One region of the Telluria sp. LT2P34 genome, then DNA from elsewhere that is predicted to be linked to it. Evidence: predicted binding sites of a transcription regulator. Region 1 holds the regulator's gene; each other region holds the start of a gene.
The links. The regulator sigma-54, encoded in region 1, starts transcription at its own class of promoters, with help from an activator protein. The targets are predictions, from matches to a motif close to TGGCANGNAANCTGCTTT.
Positions count from the first base shown of each region.

Region 1 (4,309 bases):
TTTCGCTGCTGCTGGTGATCACGACGGCCTCGACCGCGGCGTCGTCGCGCCAGGCAAGCAGGGTTGCGCTCAGGCGCCGCACCATGGCGAGCGACAGCGAGTTGAGGGCCTTGGGGCGGTCGAGGGTAATCACGCCGGTGCCGTTGGCAACGCGGGTCAGGACATGGTCGGTCATGGTGGTTGGGCTTGTGGGAAAATCACCATTCTACCAACTGAAAAGGGCGCCTTCCGGCGCCCTTATTAGACGGTGCTTCGTTGCCGATCAGGCAGCAACAGCCTCTCCGCCTTCAGGTCGTCGCTTGAGCGACTCGTGACTATGGTTTTGCATGATGCTCTTGTACTTCATGACTTGGCGATCGAGCCTGTCCATCAGCAAGTCGATCGCGGCATACAGATCTTGCGCCACACTTTCCACGTGCACCATCTTCCCCGAGACGCGCAGGTTGATTTCGGCTTTTTGCCTTTTGTCTTTTTCGGTGAGGTTGTCGATGGCGAGGATGACGTGGGAGTCAATCACTTGATCGAAATGGCGGGTGATGCGTTCCAGCTTGTTCTGTACGTATTCACGGATGGCGGGTGTAACGTCGAGGTGGTGACCGCTGATAGTGAGATTCATACACACTCCTTTGAAAAAGAAACGGCTCACACAGCGCGCTTGGGTCGCGCGTGGCTGGCCGCTGTTACAAGGATTTGCGGAGACTGACTGGAGGAATTTTAAGTGCCTCGCGGTATTTCGCAACCGTTCGGCGCGCGATGACCATTCCTTGTTCACCGAGCATTTCCGCGATCTTGCTGTCGGATAATGGGTTCCTTGGGTCTTCTGCTCCTGTCAGTTGCGCGATGAGCGCCCGGATCGCCGTCGAAGAGGCTTCGCCCCCCGCTTCGGTGGCGACATGGCTTCCGAAGAAATACTTCAGCTCAAACATGCCGTGCGGGGTTAGCATGAATTTCTGAGTGGTTACGCGAGAAATGGTGCTCTCGTGCAGACCTAGTGTATCAGCAATCTCGCGCAGCACAAGGGGACGCATGGCAACCGCGCCATGGCTGAAAAAGTTGCGCTGACGCTCGACGATGGCCTGCGAAACACGCAGGATCGTGTCGAAACGCTGGCGCATATTTTTGATCAGCCACTTCGCTTCCTGCAACTGCGCGCTCATCTGTCCTTCGCCCTTGCCCTGCTTCAGCAGTGCCGCGTAGACATTGTTCACGCGCAGGCGCGGCATCACTTCGCCATTCAGCGTCACGCTCCAGCCGGTGCCCGTCTTGCGCACAATGACGTCCGGCACCACGTAGTCCGAGGTGCTCGACGCAAAAGCCGCACCCGGATGCGGATTGCACTGGCGAATCACGGCTTGCGCTTCGCGCAGGTCTTCGTCATCGCAATCGAGCGCCTTTTTCAGCTTGTTGAATTCGCGCTGGGCGAACCAGGTCAGGTAGCCCTCGACGATCTTCAGGGCCATGCGCCGCGTGACCATCGGCACGCCCGGCATTTGCCGGATCTGCAGCGCCAGGCACTCGCTGGCGCTGCGCGCGCCGACGCCGACCGGATCGAGGCTTTGCACCAGCGCCAGCGCGCAGCGCATTTCGTCCATGTCCACTTCCAGCTCTTCGGGCAGGCGCGCCAGGATTTCGTCGAGCGGTTCGTCGAGATAGCCGTTGTCGTCGATGGCGTCGATCACCAGTTCGGCCAGCGCGCGGTCGCGCACGCTCGCGCCCGTGACCCGGATCTGCTCCGACAGGTGCTCGCGCAGCGTGACGCCGATAGCGCCCAGCTGGGGGCGGCCATCGTCGTCGCCGTCGCTGCCCGGCGCGCGCGGCGCGTCGCCCCAGTCGGCATCGGCCTCGCCGCGCTCGACCTCGCCGCCGCCCTCCGCCGCATCGGCGCCCTCTGCCGGGGCCGCGGGTTCTTCTCCGCCTGGCGCCGGCGCATCCGGCGGCTGGGCGGGCGCGTCGTTGATGGCGCCGTCGGACAACAGGCGCACGGAATTGTCGAGCGGGTCGTCGATCCGCTCGAGCAAGGGATTATCCGACAGGATCTGCTCGAGCTCCTGCTGCAGTTCGATCGTGGACAGCTGCAGCAGGCGGATCGACTGCTGTAGCTGCGGCGTGAGCGCCAGGTGCTGCGAAGTCCGTAGTTGCAGGGATTGTTTCATGATACCTACATGCGGAAGTGTTCGCCGAGGTAGACACGTCGTACCGATTCGTCGGCGATGATGTCGTCAGGGCGGCCCGAGGCCAGCACGGCGCCCTGGTTGATGATGTAGGCGCGGTCGCAGATGCCGAGCGTTTCGCGCACATTGTGGTCGGTGATCAGGACGCCGATGCCGCGCTCCTTCAGGAAGCGCACGATGCGCTGGATCTCGATCACAGCGATCGGGTCGACGCCGGCAAAGGGTTCGTCGAGCAGCACGAAGCGGGGATTGGTGGCCAGCGCGCGTGCGATCTCGACGCGCCGCCGCTCGCCGCCCGACAAGGACAGCGCCTGGTTCTCGCGCAGCTTCTCGATCTGCAGTTCGGCCAACAGCGAATCGAGCCGCTCGTTGATCGCCGCCTTGGTCAGCGGCTTGCCCTCATCGGTGCGCTGCAGTTCCAGCACGGCGCGGATGTTGTCTTCCACGGTCAGCTTGCGAAACACCGACGCTTCCTGCGGCAGGTAGGACAGGCCCATCACCGCGCGCCGGTGGATCGGCAGGCTGGAAATGTCGGCGCCGTTGATTTCGATGGTGCCGGCGTCGGACGGCACCAGGCCGACGATCATGTAGAACGAGGTCGTCTTGCCGGCGCCGTTCGGCCCGAGCAGGCCGACGACTTCGCCGCAGCCCACTTCGAGCGACACGTCGCGCACGACCAGGCGCTTGCCGTAGCTTTTCTGCAGGCCCCGTACGACCAGGGTGCTGCGCGTGTCGCGGTCATCCTTCATTATTTTTTTCCTGCCGCTACCGCGGGCGCTGCCGTACGGCGCGGCGCGATGATCAGGGTGCCGCGCCCGCCGCCGGCCTTGGTCTGGCCGCTGGCGTCGTTGCGCACGGCGGCCACTTCGCGCCGGTTGTCGTAAGAGATGAAGGGGCCGACGAGTTCATTCGTCATGCGCCCGCCTTCGAGTTCCTTGACGACCGCTTTCGAGAACAGCTTGACCACCTCTTCGCGCTCTTCATATTCGATGCGCTCGGCCTGGCCTTCCATCCACAGGTCCGGCCCGCCGTCGCGCTTCTGGCGGAAGGTCGCCACGCGCCCCGGATTCGACGTCAGCGTCACGCTCATATAGCCTTCCGGCGTTTCCCGTACCAGCGCGCGGTCCGATTTCAGGGTCAGCGTGCCGCGCGTGACGATCACATTCCCGGTCAGGATGCGCGTCTGCGTCACTTCATCGACGTCGAGCGAATCGAATTCGACCACGGCCTGCTTGAGCGAGTCCGCCTTCTCGGCCGATACCGACAGCGACACCAGCGAAAGGAAAGCGGCGGCGAGCACATTGCGGAGGATGTTCTTCATATGTTCTTGTTCCTGTTATGGGGTAGGTGCGGAGCGGGAAGCGGCCGCGCGGCGCGGCGGATAGACGATCCTGCCGCGTCCGCCGAGGTGCATCTTCTGGGTCGGATTCTCGGCATGCATGCCCACCGCGTCCACCTGCGACGCGCCCAGCGTCATGCGTACCGGGAGCCTGGTCTTGATGATTTCGTCGTCGGCCAGCACGGTCAGCGCCTCGGTCCGGGCATGCAGCGCTTCGCTGGTCGGCGTGGCCGGGCGCCTGACGTCGACCTTGCCCATCAGTTCGACGCGGTTCTCGCCATGGAAAACCTGGCCGCGCTCGGCCCGCACCGTCATGTTCGGGCGGCCCGGGGCCATGCTCTGCACCACGGGCCGCGTCACTTCGGACACATCATTTTTCGGATGGTGCACCAGGCGCGCGCCGGACATCACGTAGCGCGGCGAGCCGGCCTCGGTCATGCGCACGAAACTGAAGTTCTCGACGATGTAATCGGGCTCGTCGAGTCCGGGGCCTTTGGCGACCTGGTCTTCCGACTGGATCGCCTGCAGCAGCCAGAAGCTGCCGAACGCGAAAAACACCGCGGTGAGCATCAGCCCCAGCGTGCGCCAGCGGTGCGCGGTGCGTTTGTTCACGTAAGTCGCCATACGAATCGAAGATGAGCTTTACGCAAAATACGGGGCCAGGGCCTGTTCATAGCTGCCCTGGGCGCGCATCACGAGGTCGCACACCTCGCGCACGGCGCCGCGGCCGCCGCCGGCGCGGGTCACGTAATGGGCGCGGTGCTGCACTTCGGGGTGGCCGCTCGGAACCGTCACCGCG
Region 1 is NZ_JCASIN010000007.1:17,547-21,855, reverse strand. It holds gene AC56KZ_RS17315 (enoyl-CoA hydratase/isomerase family protein) at 1-175, opposite strand, end outside; gene hpf (ribosome hibernation-promoting factor, HPF/YfiA family) at 263-616, opposite strand; gene AC56KZ_RS17305 (RNA polymerase factor sigma-54) at 681-2,153, opposite strand; gene lptB (LPS export ABC transporter ATP-binding protein) at 2,159-2,920, opposite strand; gene lptA (lipopolysaccharide transport periplasmic protein LptA) at 2,920-3,492, opposite strand; gene lptC (LPS export ABC transporter periplasmic protein LptC) at 3,508-4,122, opposite strand; gene AC56KZ_RS17285 (KdsC family phosphatase) at 4,153-4,309, opposite strand, start outside.

Region 2 (4,309 bases), on a different contig from region 1:
CGCCGGTCTCGAGCAACTGTGCGGCGCGGATGATGAAGCGCTCGAACCAGGCCAGCTTGTAGTCGAACTTCGGTCCCGGCGCCGGATTGCCGTTCGGCAGATACAGGCAGGCGACGACCAGGTCGTCGATCACCGCTTCCAGGTAGCGGCTCTGCTCGTCGCTGACGTCGCCCGGCAGGCCGCGTGTGACCTCGACCGGGTCCTTGCCGCGCGCGAGGATGGCCACGCCGTTCCAGCTCTTCTGCCCCTGCCAGATCGCGCCATAGCCGGCGGCGTTGATCTCGGCGATGGGAAAGCGTTCCTGAGGCGACTTTAATTCTTGCAGGCAGGCGACGTCGGGCTGCGTTTCTTCGAGCCATTGCAGCAGGGCGGGCAGGCGGGCGCCCATGCCGTTGATATTGAAAGTGGCGACGCGCATGCGTTCTCCTATCGATGGGTTTGACTCGTTTGTAACCCGTCCTTGCAGCGCAGGGCGCACGGCAGGTCAAGCATATATATTGTCAGAAGTGTATCGTGAACACCACAGCAACTGCTGAGCAGTGCGCGGGAATTTTTGTAAAATGGGTACGATTAAGTTTTTAACAACCCATGGAGATTTACATGTTCAAAACGATCCTGCGCGCAGTTGCCCGTCCAGCGGCCCTTACCTTGTTGATGGCTGCGTCGGCGACCGCATCTGCAGGCGACTGGGTTGCGGAACCGCTCGATATCGAAGGCACACTAGTGGAAGCCGTCGGCGCCGCCGAGCGCTGCCCGTCGAACTTCGGCGGCACGATCAGCGGCCACGGCAAGAGCACCATGATGGGCGGCAAGGTGGTGTTCATCGCCACCGATTGCATCACGCCGGTCGGCTACATGTTCAACTTCAGCGACGGCAGGTTCATCGTCATGACCACTTCGGGCGACCAGATCTTCGCCAATTACAGCGGTCAGTTCGTACCAACCGGCGTCGGCAAGAACTTCGTATTCTCCGGTGCCACTTTCCAGATCACCGGCGGCACGGGCAAATTCAAGAAAGTCACGGGCGGCGGCACGCTGTCGGGCGGCGAGGACATGGCCACCGGCATGGGCACCATCAAGCTGAGCGGTCAGGTCCAATATTATAAAAAATAAACGGCGGTAGAGCAGCGAAGGCGCCCCCAGGGCGCTTTTTTTTGGCTCAGCCTCGTGCGGCGAGTCCTACAATGACCGCGCGCGTGTGCCTATTGCCCTGGCGCTCCAGGGGGCTATCATCGTCTGCATTCCATTCAACGATCGAGGAGATCAACATGTCCACTTCCACCGACAAGCAGGATGCGCAGGGCCGCTCATGGGACCAGGTCACGAAGAACGGCACCAGCAGCGCCGGTTCGATGGGCGCCGGCGGCACCGGCGATAGCGGCAAGCTCGACCGGCAAGGCCAGGGCCAGCAATCGGCCACCCGCACTGACGACTTGCTGACCGACGGTTCCGACCAGGATGCGGACGGCGAGGCGTTTCACAGCTCGGGCGGACGCGTCGAAACCGGCCTGGAAGGTATTGGCAGCATGACCGGCGGCAATCCAGGGAATCGCCAGTCGGCGGGCGGTCCCGGCAACCAGAACCAGCAGGGCAATGCCGGAGGCAGGCCAGACAATCAAGCCCAGCGCGATGGGGACAATCCGGAGCGCGCAGGACACTAGTTGTTAGCTAGTGCAGGGACATGGCGGGCAATAAAGTCCCTGCGGCTTTGCGACTCAGGCCTTGCGGCGACGATTCAAGGCCAGTCCAGCGATTGCCAGGCCAAACAGCGCGATCGACGCGGGCTCCGGCACCTCGGATGGTGCGATCTCAAGCATCAAGTACGTTACATCGTTACCAGAACCGCCAAAGATATAGCCGGTTTGGTTATTCGCCAAACTCGCGCCGATCGTGAAGAAGCCTTCGGTCCGGTTCAAGTCTTTCAAGCCCTGGGCATTCAATGCGAAGTCAAGACGGTTGTTCGCATTGCCGGTGGCAACATTGAAACTGCCATAGGAAGTCCCGCTACCGAGGTCGCTGAAGATGCTGGCGTTGCCTCCCGAATTGTTGTTAACGCTTTCCGCTGAGGCAAGCACTTCCCACAGGCTCAGCACGACGGCTCCGCTCTGGGCGTTGCGCAGGACATTCAGGCTTGCGCTTTTGATCTTGCCGTCGATGCCACGGAGATCGAAGGTGTAAAAGCTGCGGTACTCGCCCCCGGCGAATCCCGTCACATGGTTTGTGTTGTCGTCGGAGCTGCTGCCCGGATTCGACCACCAACCCTGATTCAGCACGCCCGCATCGAAAGTCGACTGATCCGTTCCCAATCTAATGACTTCGGCACTTGCGATTCCGGGCAAGAGCAGGGCGAGACTGATAGCTGCAACAACAATTTTCTTCAAGAACATTTTATTTCCCCTAGTTATTTATAATTGCTGGTGTAGCAAAATACATGCCAAGCAGCAAAAACAATGACTTACGGGAATTAAGTGGTGTTGTTGTAAAGATTTTCGACAGCTAATCAGTCTTCACAGCCGAGCGCAAGATCAGCTTCACGATTTCTCCCGGCTGCCAGAGCCGCATGCGCGGCCCCCAACTACCGGCGCCGCGGCTGATCACGAGCGACATGCCGTCGACCCGGTGTTGGCCCACCATGCGCGGAAAGCGGTGCTGCACCAGGTAGCTGAACGGCCAGATCTGGCCGCCGTGGGTATGGCCCGACAGCATCAGGTCGACCCCGCGCGCGGCCGCCCCGGCGATGATCGGATCGGCCGGGATGTGCGAGAGCAGGATCGTGGCGACGTCGGTGCGCGCTGGCAGCGTCCTGCTCAAGCCGCCCGTATAGTCGGCGCCGGAACGCATGCCGCGCGCGACATCGTCGATCCCGGCCAGTAGCAGCCCCGGCGCCAGTTCGGCGCTGGCGTCGACCAGCCAGCGCACGCCGCCGGCCTCGAATTCGGCGATCGTGGTCGCGGCGTCGCCGTAGTACTCGTGGTTGCCGGTTACGGCCCAGACCCCGAGCGGCGCCTTGAAGCCGCGCAGCACGCTCGCCAGGCGCGCCTCGCCCACCGGATTGTCCTCGACCAGGTCGCCGACCATCACCACGGCGCCGGGTTGCATCGCATTGACCTGGGCCACGCGTTGTTCCATCCATGCCGACCTGCGCTGGGCGCCCAGGTGCAGGTCGGTCATCATCACCAGCACGGTGCCGTCCAGTGCGGCCGGAAGATCCTGCATGACGATCTCGTATTCACTGATTGCCGGCGCCCGCATGGCCTGGAAGATCGCATATGCGCTGACCAATGCGCCGGCCAGCGCCGCCACGCCCAGCAGGCGCGGCGCGCGTGTGCGCCACCAGAAGCCGAAACCCGTCAGCAGGTCGGCCACCAGCAGGCAGAGCGTCATGATGAACAGGATGCCGAGCCAGGTCATCGAGAACTGCCCCGGCCACCAGCGCCAGCCGAGCGCTTCGTCCCCGAGCTGCACGCCGCCCAGGTAGACAGTCCAGAGCAGCAGGGCGCCCAGCCACCAGGCCCTGGCCGGCACCCGCGAGCGGATCGGGTTCACGCGGTAGAGGCGGTGCGCGACGTAGAAATGCATCAGCGAGCCGACGACGTTCAGGATGATCGAAAACATGCGCTCGCCTAGCTGGTGGCGGCGGCTGCAGGGGCGGCGAGGGCGGCCAGCGCCTGCCGGGCCAGTTCGCGAATGCCGTCCCAGGATTTTGCGGCGGCGATGAAGCGGCCGTTATGGCAGAAGGTGGCGTCCGGCACCCCGGTAACGCGGGCGAGGTCGGCGTCGCGCAGGCCGGCCCAGGGTTCCGGCAGGTCGGCCCTGGCATCGAAGGTTTCGGTATTGAGCGGCACCGTATGGATCAGGTAGCGTTGTTCCCCGATGCTGTGGCTGATCACGAACAGCACCGTCGGCATTTCCTTGCGCACCACGGCAGTCCAGGGCAGGGCGGCGTTTTTCAGGAACAGCACGCGGCCGTCTTCCAGCAGTTCGGCGCCGCGCACCTGCTCGAGTGCCAGCATGGCGCCGACCCGGTATTTCACGGAATTGACCATGATATCGGCGAGCAGCGCCATCGCTTTCCTGAACTGGACCAGGCGGTAGGCTTCGGTCGGCTCGCCGAAGCCCATGCGCTGTTCGTCGAGCCAGTTCGGATTGAAGCCCGAGACCACCGCCGACAGGCCATAGCCGCCCGGCGCGTTCTTGGCCGCGCCGACGTCGGACAGGTCGAGGTATTGCACGATGTCGGCGTCGATCGCATAGGCGAGCTGCTGGGCGCTGTCCTCGCTCAGCTGGCGCCCGGTGTGCTCGAGCGCCA
Region 2 is NZ_JCASIN010000001.1:75,866-80,174, forward strand. It holds gene xth (exodeoxyribonuclease III) at 1-418, opposite strand, end outside; gene AC56KZ_RS00350 (hypothetical protein) at 601-1,113, shown strand; gene AC56KZ_RS00355 (hypothetical protein) at 1,269-1,661, shown strand; gene AC56KZ_RS00360 (PEP-CTERM sorting domain-containing protein) at 1,716-2,387, opposite strand; gene AC56KZ_RS00365 (metallophosphoesterase) at 2,497-3,615, opposite strand; gene AC56KZ_RS00370 (MYG1 family protein) at 3,624-4,309, opposite strand, start outside.
Region 2: AC56KZ_RS00360 (PEP-CTERM sorting domain-containing protein) is a predicted target of sigma-54. The motif match lies at 2,420-2,437, and genes of this name have one in related genera.

Region 3 (4,309 bases), on a different contig from region 1:
GACCGGTGTCCATGCGCGTGACCTGCACCAATGGGGTGTTGCCGATCAGGGAGAAGATTGCTGCCTGGAACGCTTGCTGCGGATTGCCTTGCATAGTGCCTCCAAAGGCGCCTGGCCATGTTAAAAGCGCATGGTAAAGCCGATCCCGGACGCGATGTTTGCACTGGCGCGAACCCTGTCCACCTGCCAGCATAGCATCGACGAACTTGCCTTAATAATAAGAAATTCACATACTCATATGCGATTTATCAGGCGTGCTTCTGGATGGCCCGGTAGAGTGTGCGCGGCTTGAATACTTGTTAACGGAATGGCATTCAAATGTTAGACTAGAGCAATCATCCTGCCCTGACCCTATTCTCCAGACCATGACCACTCAACGCATCCTCTCCCTCGCCATGACCGGCGCTTTGTTGCTGTTGGCTAGCTGCGGCGGCCACGATGGCGTGGACCTCGGTCCTTTCGCGGCGATCACCGCGACCGAAGGCGATGCACCCGTCAAGCTGACCGCGCCGACCTCGAAAAGTCCGGCTGCCTTCTTTTACACCAGCAGCGATCCGAGCGTCGGCCGGATCGAAGGCGACACCATCGTCATCGGCAAGGCCGGCATCAGCACCATCACCGCGCAGCAGGGCGAGAAGGGCAGTTACTACCCGACCTCGACCAGTACCACCCTGACCGTGGCGAAGCGCCCGTGCGAAGGCTCGGCCGTGCTCGAAGGCGGGGTCTGCGTGACACCGCCGTCCACCGCCTCCTATGTCACCACCGGAAACCTGTCGTGGATGCCGACCTGGTTCGGCAGGACCTGGGCGCAAGCCGATGCCTACTGCAAGGGAACGACAATCAACGGCAGCACCGGCTGGCGGCTGCCGACCCGGTTCGAGCTGACGACGCTGGCGGCATCGGGCGCGCTTGCCGATAAGGCCTGGGTCATGCTCGACACCTGGACTGCCGACGCCGGCGCCGCCGCGGCGCAGCACCTGACGGTCAACCTGTCCACGCGAGCGAGCATGTCGATGGCGGACGACAGCAAGGCCTACGTCAGCTGCGTGCGCGGCATCTAGATCTCAGCTTCCCGAACGCAGCCGCCGCCACAAGGTCGTGCGGCTGATGCCGAGGTGGCGCGCGGCGGCGTCGCGCTGGCCGCCAAAACGCGCCAGCACCGAGGCGGCGCTTTCCGCCGGCGCCGCGGGAGATAAGAGCGGGGCCGCGGCCTCGGGTCCAGCGGCACTCTCCACCCGTCCCAGTTCCGGCGCCAGCGCCAGCAGAAAGCTCGGCGTGAGCGCCTGCAGCGGCTCGTCGGCGAGGAACAGGGCGAGACGCTCCATCAGGTTGCGCAGTTCGCGCACATTGCCCGGCCAGCGGTAGCGCTCCAGCAGCGGTGCGCAGGCCATCAGCTCCGCGTGCAGGTTCGGATGCGGCCGGGCGCCGAGCCCGGCCAGCGCACCCTTGAGCGACCATTCCGCCAGCGGCGCAATGTCCCCGGCGCGCGCGCGCAGCGGCGGCACGGCCAGGCGCAGCACCGCCAGGCGATAGAACAGGTCGGGGCGGAAGCGGCCCTCGCGCATGCGCGCTTCCAGGTCGCAGTGGGTGGCGCTGATCACGCGCACCGCGATCGGCACCGGGCGCGTACCGCCCACGCGCATGACTTCGCGTTCTTCCAGCACGCGCAGCAGGCGAGTCTGCAAGGCCAGCGGCATTTCGCCGATCTCGTCGAGGAACAGCGTGCCGCCGTCGGCCGCTTCGAACAGTCCCGCGTGGCCGCCACGGCGGGCGCCCGTAAACGCCCCTTCCTCGTGGCCGAAGAGTTCGGATTCGAGCAGCGACTCGGCGATCGCGCCGCAGTTCACCGCCACGAAGGGCCGGTTGGCGCCCAGGCTGCGCGGGCCCTCGCGGTGGATCGCCTGGGCCACCAGTTCCTTGCCGCTGCCGGTTTCTCCTTCGATCAGGACGGTCGCCGGCGAGCGCGCATACAGCACCGTCGTCTGGCGCAGGCGCTCGATGGCGTCCGACTCGCCGCGCAGGTCGTTCAGGCCGCGCCGCGCGGGCCGCGCTGCCTGCAAGCCGCGTCCACTACCTGCCGAACCGCGCCGGATGCGGCTTGCTTCCAGCTGGGTCAGGCGCGCCACTTCCAGCGCATCGTCGAAGGCCTGGCGGATCGACGCCGCCGAGTACAGGAACACGCTGCCGATGCCGGCTTCCTCGGCCAGGTCCGTGATCAGCCCGGCGCCGACGATGACCTCGATGCCGCCGGCCTTCATCTCCTTGATCGCCGCGCGCGCATCCTCGCGCGTGACATAGCTGCGCTGGGCGATCGTCACCCCGAAGGTGGCGGCGAACTCCGCCAGTTCCGGCAGGCTTTGCTGGTAACTGATCACGCCGACGCGCTCCGACACCTTGCGCGCACGCGCCAGCGCCTGCAGCACGTCGAAACCGCTGGCCTTGGCGATCACTACCGGCGCCGCCACGCGCCCCTTCAGGTAAGCGCCGTTCGAGCCGGCCGCGATGACCACGTCGCAAGGTTCAAGCGCCATCCGTTCGCGGATGTGACGGGCCGCTTCGTCGAAGCCGAGATCGATCGGTTCGATGGTGGCAAGGTGGTCGTATTCGAGCGTAATGTCGCGAAACAGGTCGGCCAGGCGCGAGACCGATACCGTCCAGATGACGGGTTTCTGGGCTTCCTGGGATAAAGGGGAGGGAGGTGGGCGCATCGCCTCATTCTAGCGCACCTTGTTTCAGTCGTTTCACCTGTTTCATCTGAAACGCAACATGAAACATGGAACAGGTGTACTCTCCTGTTCGCTTGACGCCAAGTCCTTGAAGCATCAGGCTTTTCCGAAACCAGCGTCTTGCACAGCAGCTGGCACGCTCCTTGCACACAAAAGACCATTCATCACCGAACCACTCAGGAGACTCCATGACCCAATCCCCAGGCGCGCTGTTTCGCCGCGCAGTCCAGGAAGAATCGCCGCTGCAAGTCGTCGGCGCGATCAATGCCAACCACGCCCTGCTGGCCAAGCGCGCCGGCTTCAAGGCCATCTACCTGTCGGGCGGCGGTGTCGCCGCCGGCTCGCTCGGCCTGCCCGACCTCGGCATCTCCAACCTGGACGACGTGCTGACCGACGTGCGCCGCATTACCGACGTCTGCGACCTGCCGCTGCTGGTCGACGTCGATACCGGCTTCGGTTCCTCGGCCTTCAACGTCGCGCGCACGGTGAAATCGATGATCAAGTTCGGCGCCGCCGCGATCCACATCGAAGACCAGGTCGGCGCCAAGCGCTGCGGCCACCGCCCGGGCAAGGAAATCGTCTCGAAACAGGAAATGGTCGACCGCATCAAGGCCGCCGTCGACGCCCGCACCGACGACAACTTCGTGATCATGGCGCGCACCGATGCGCTGGCCGTGGAAGGCATCGACGCCGCCATCGAGCGCGCCGTGGCCTGCGTCGAAGCCGGCGCCGACATGGTGTTCCCGGAAGCGATGACCGACCTGGCCATGTATTCGCGCTTCTCCAAAGCGGTGGGCGTGCCGATCCTGGCCAACATCACCGAATTCGGCGCGACCCCGCTGTTCACGGTCGAGGAACTGAAAACCGCCGACGTCGGCCTGGTGCTGTATCCGCTGTCGGCCTTCCGCGCCATGAACAAGGCTGCCGAAAACGTCTATACCGCGATCCGCCGCGACGGCGGCCAGCAGGCCGTGATCGACACCATGCAGACCCGCGCCGAACTCTACGACCGCATCAACTACCACGACTTCGAGCAGCACCTCGACGCCCTGTTTGCGGCACAGAAAAAATAATCAACCGAATTGGAGACCGACATGACCGAACAAGCCCCAGCATTCAAGCCAAAAAAATCCGTCGCCCTGTCCGGCGTCACCGCCGGTAACACGGCACTGTGCTCCGTCGGCAAGACCGGCAACGACCTGCACTACCGCGGCTACGACATCCTCGACCTGGCCACCACCTGCGAATTCGAAGAGATCGCCTACCTGCTGGTGCACGGCAAGCTGCCCAGCTTCGCGGAACTGAAGGGCTACAAGGCCAAGCTCAGGATGCTGCGCGGCCTGCCGCATTCCGTCAAGCTGGCGCTCGAAGCGCTGCCGGCGGCCAGCCATCCGATGGACGTGATGCGCACCGGCGTCTCGGCGCTGGGCTGCGCCATGCCGGAAAAGGACGACCACAATGTTCCCGGCGCGCGCGACATCGCCGACCGCCTGATGGCGTCCTTCGGCTCGATGCTGCTGTACTGGTACCACTTCAGCCAGAACGGCAAGCGCATCGAAACCCAGACCGACGACGACTCGATC
Region 3 is NZ_JCASIN010000001.1:972,659-976,967, reverse strand. It holds gene AC56KZ_RS04365 (pyridoxal-phosphate dependent enzyme) at 1-94, opposite strand, end outside; gene AC56KZ_RS04360 (Lcl C-terminal domain-containing protein) at 366-1,061, shown strand; gene prpR (propionate catabolism operon regulatory protein PrpR) at 1,065-2,708, opposite strand; gene prpB (methylisocitrate lyase) at 2,915-3,799, shown strand; gene prpC (bifunctional 2-methylcitrate synthase/citrate synthase) at 3,821-4,309, shown strand, end outside.
Region 3: prpB (methylisocitrate lyase) is a predicted target of sigma-54. The motif match lies at 2,859-2,876, and genes of this name have one in related genera.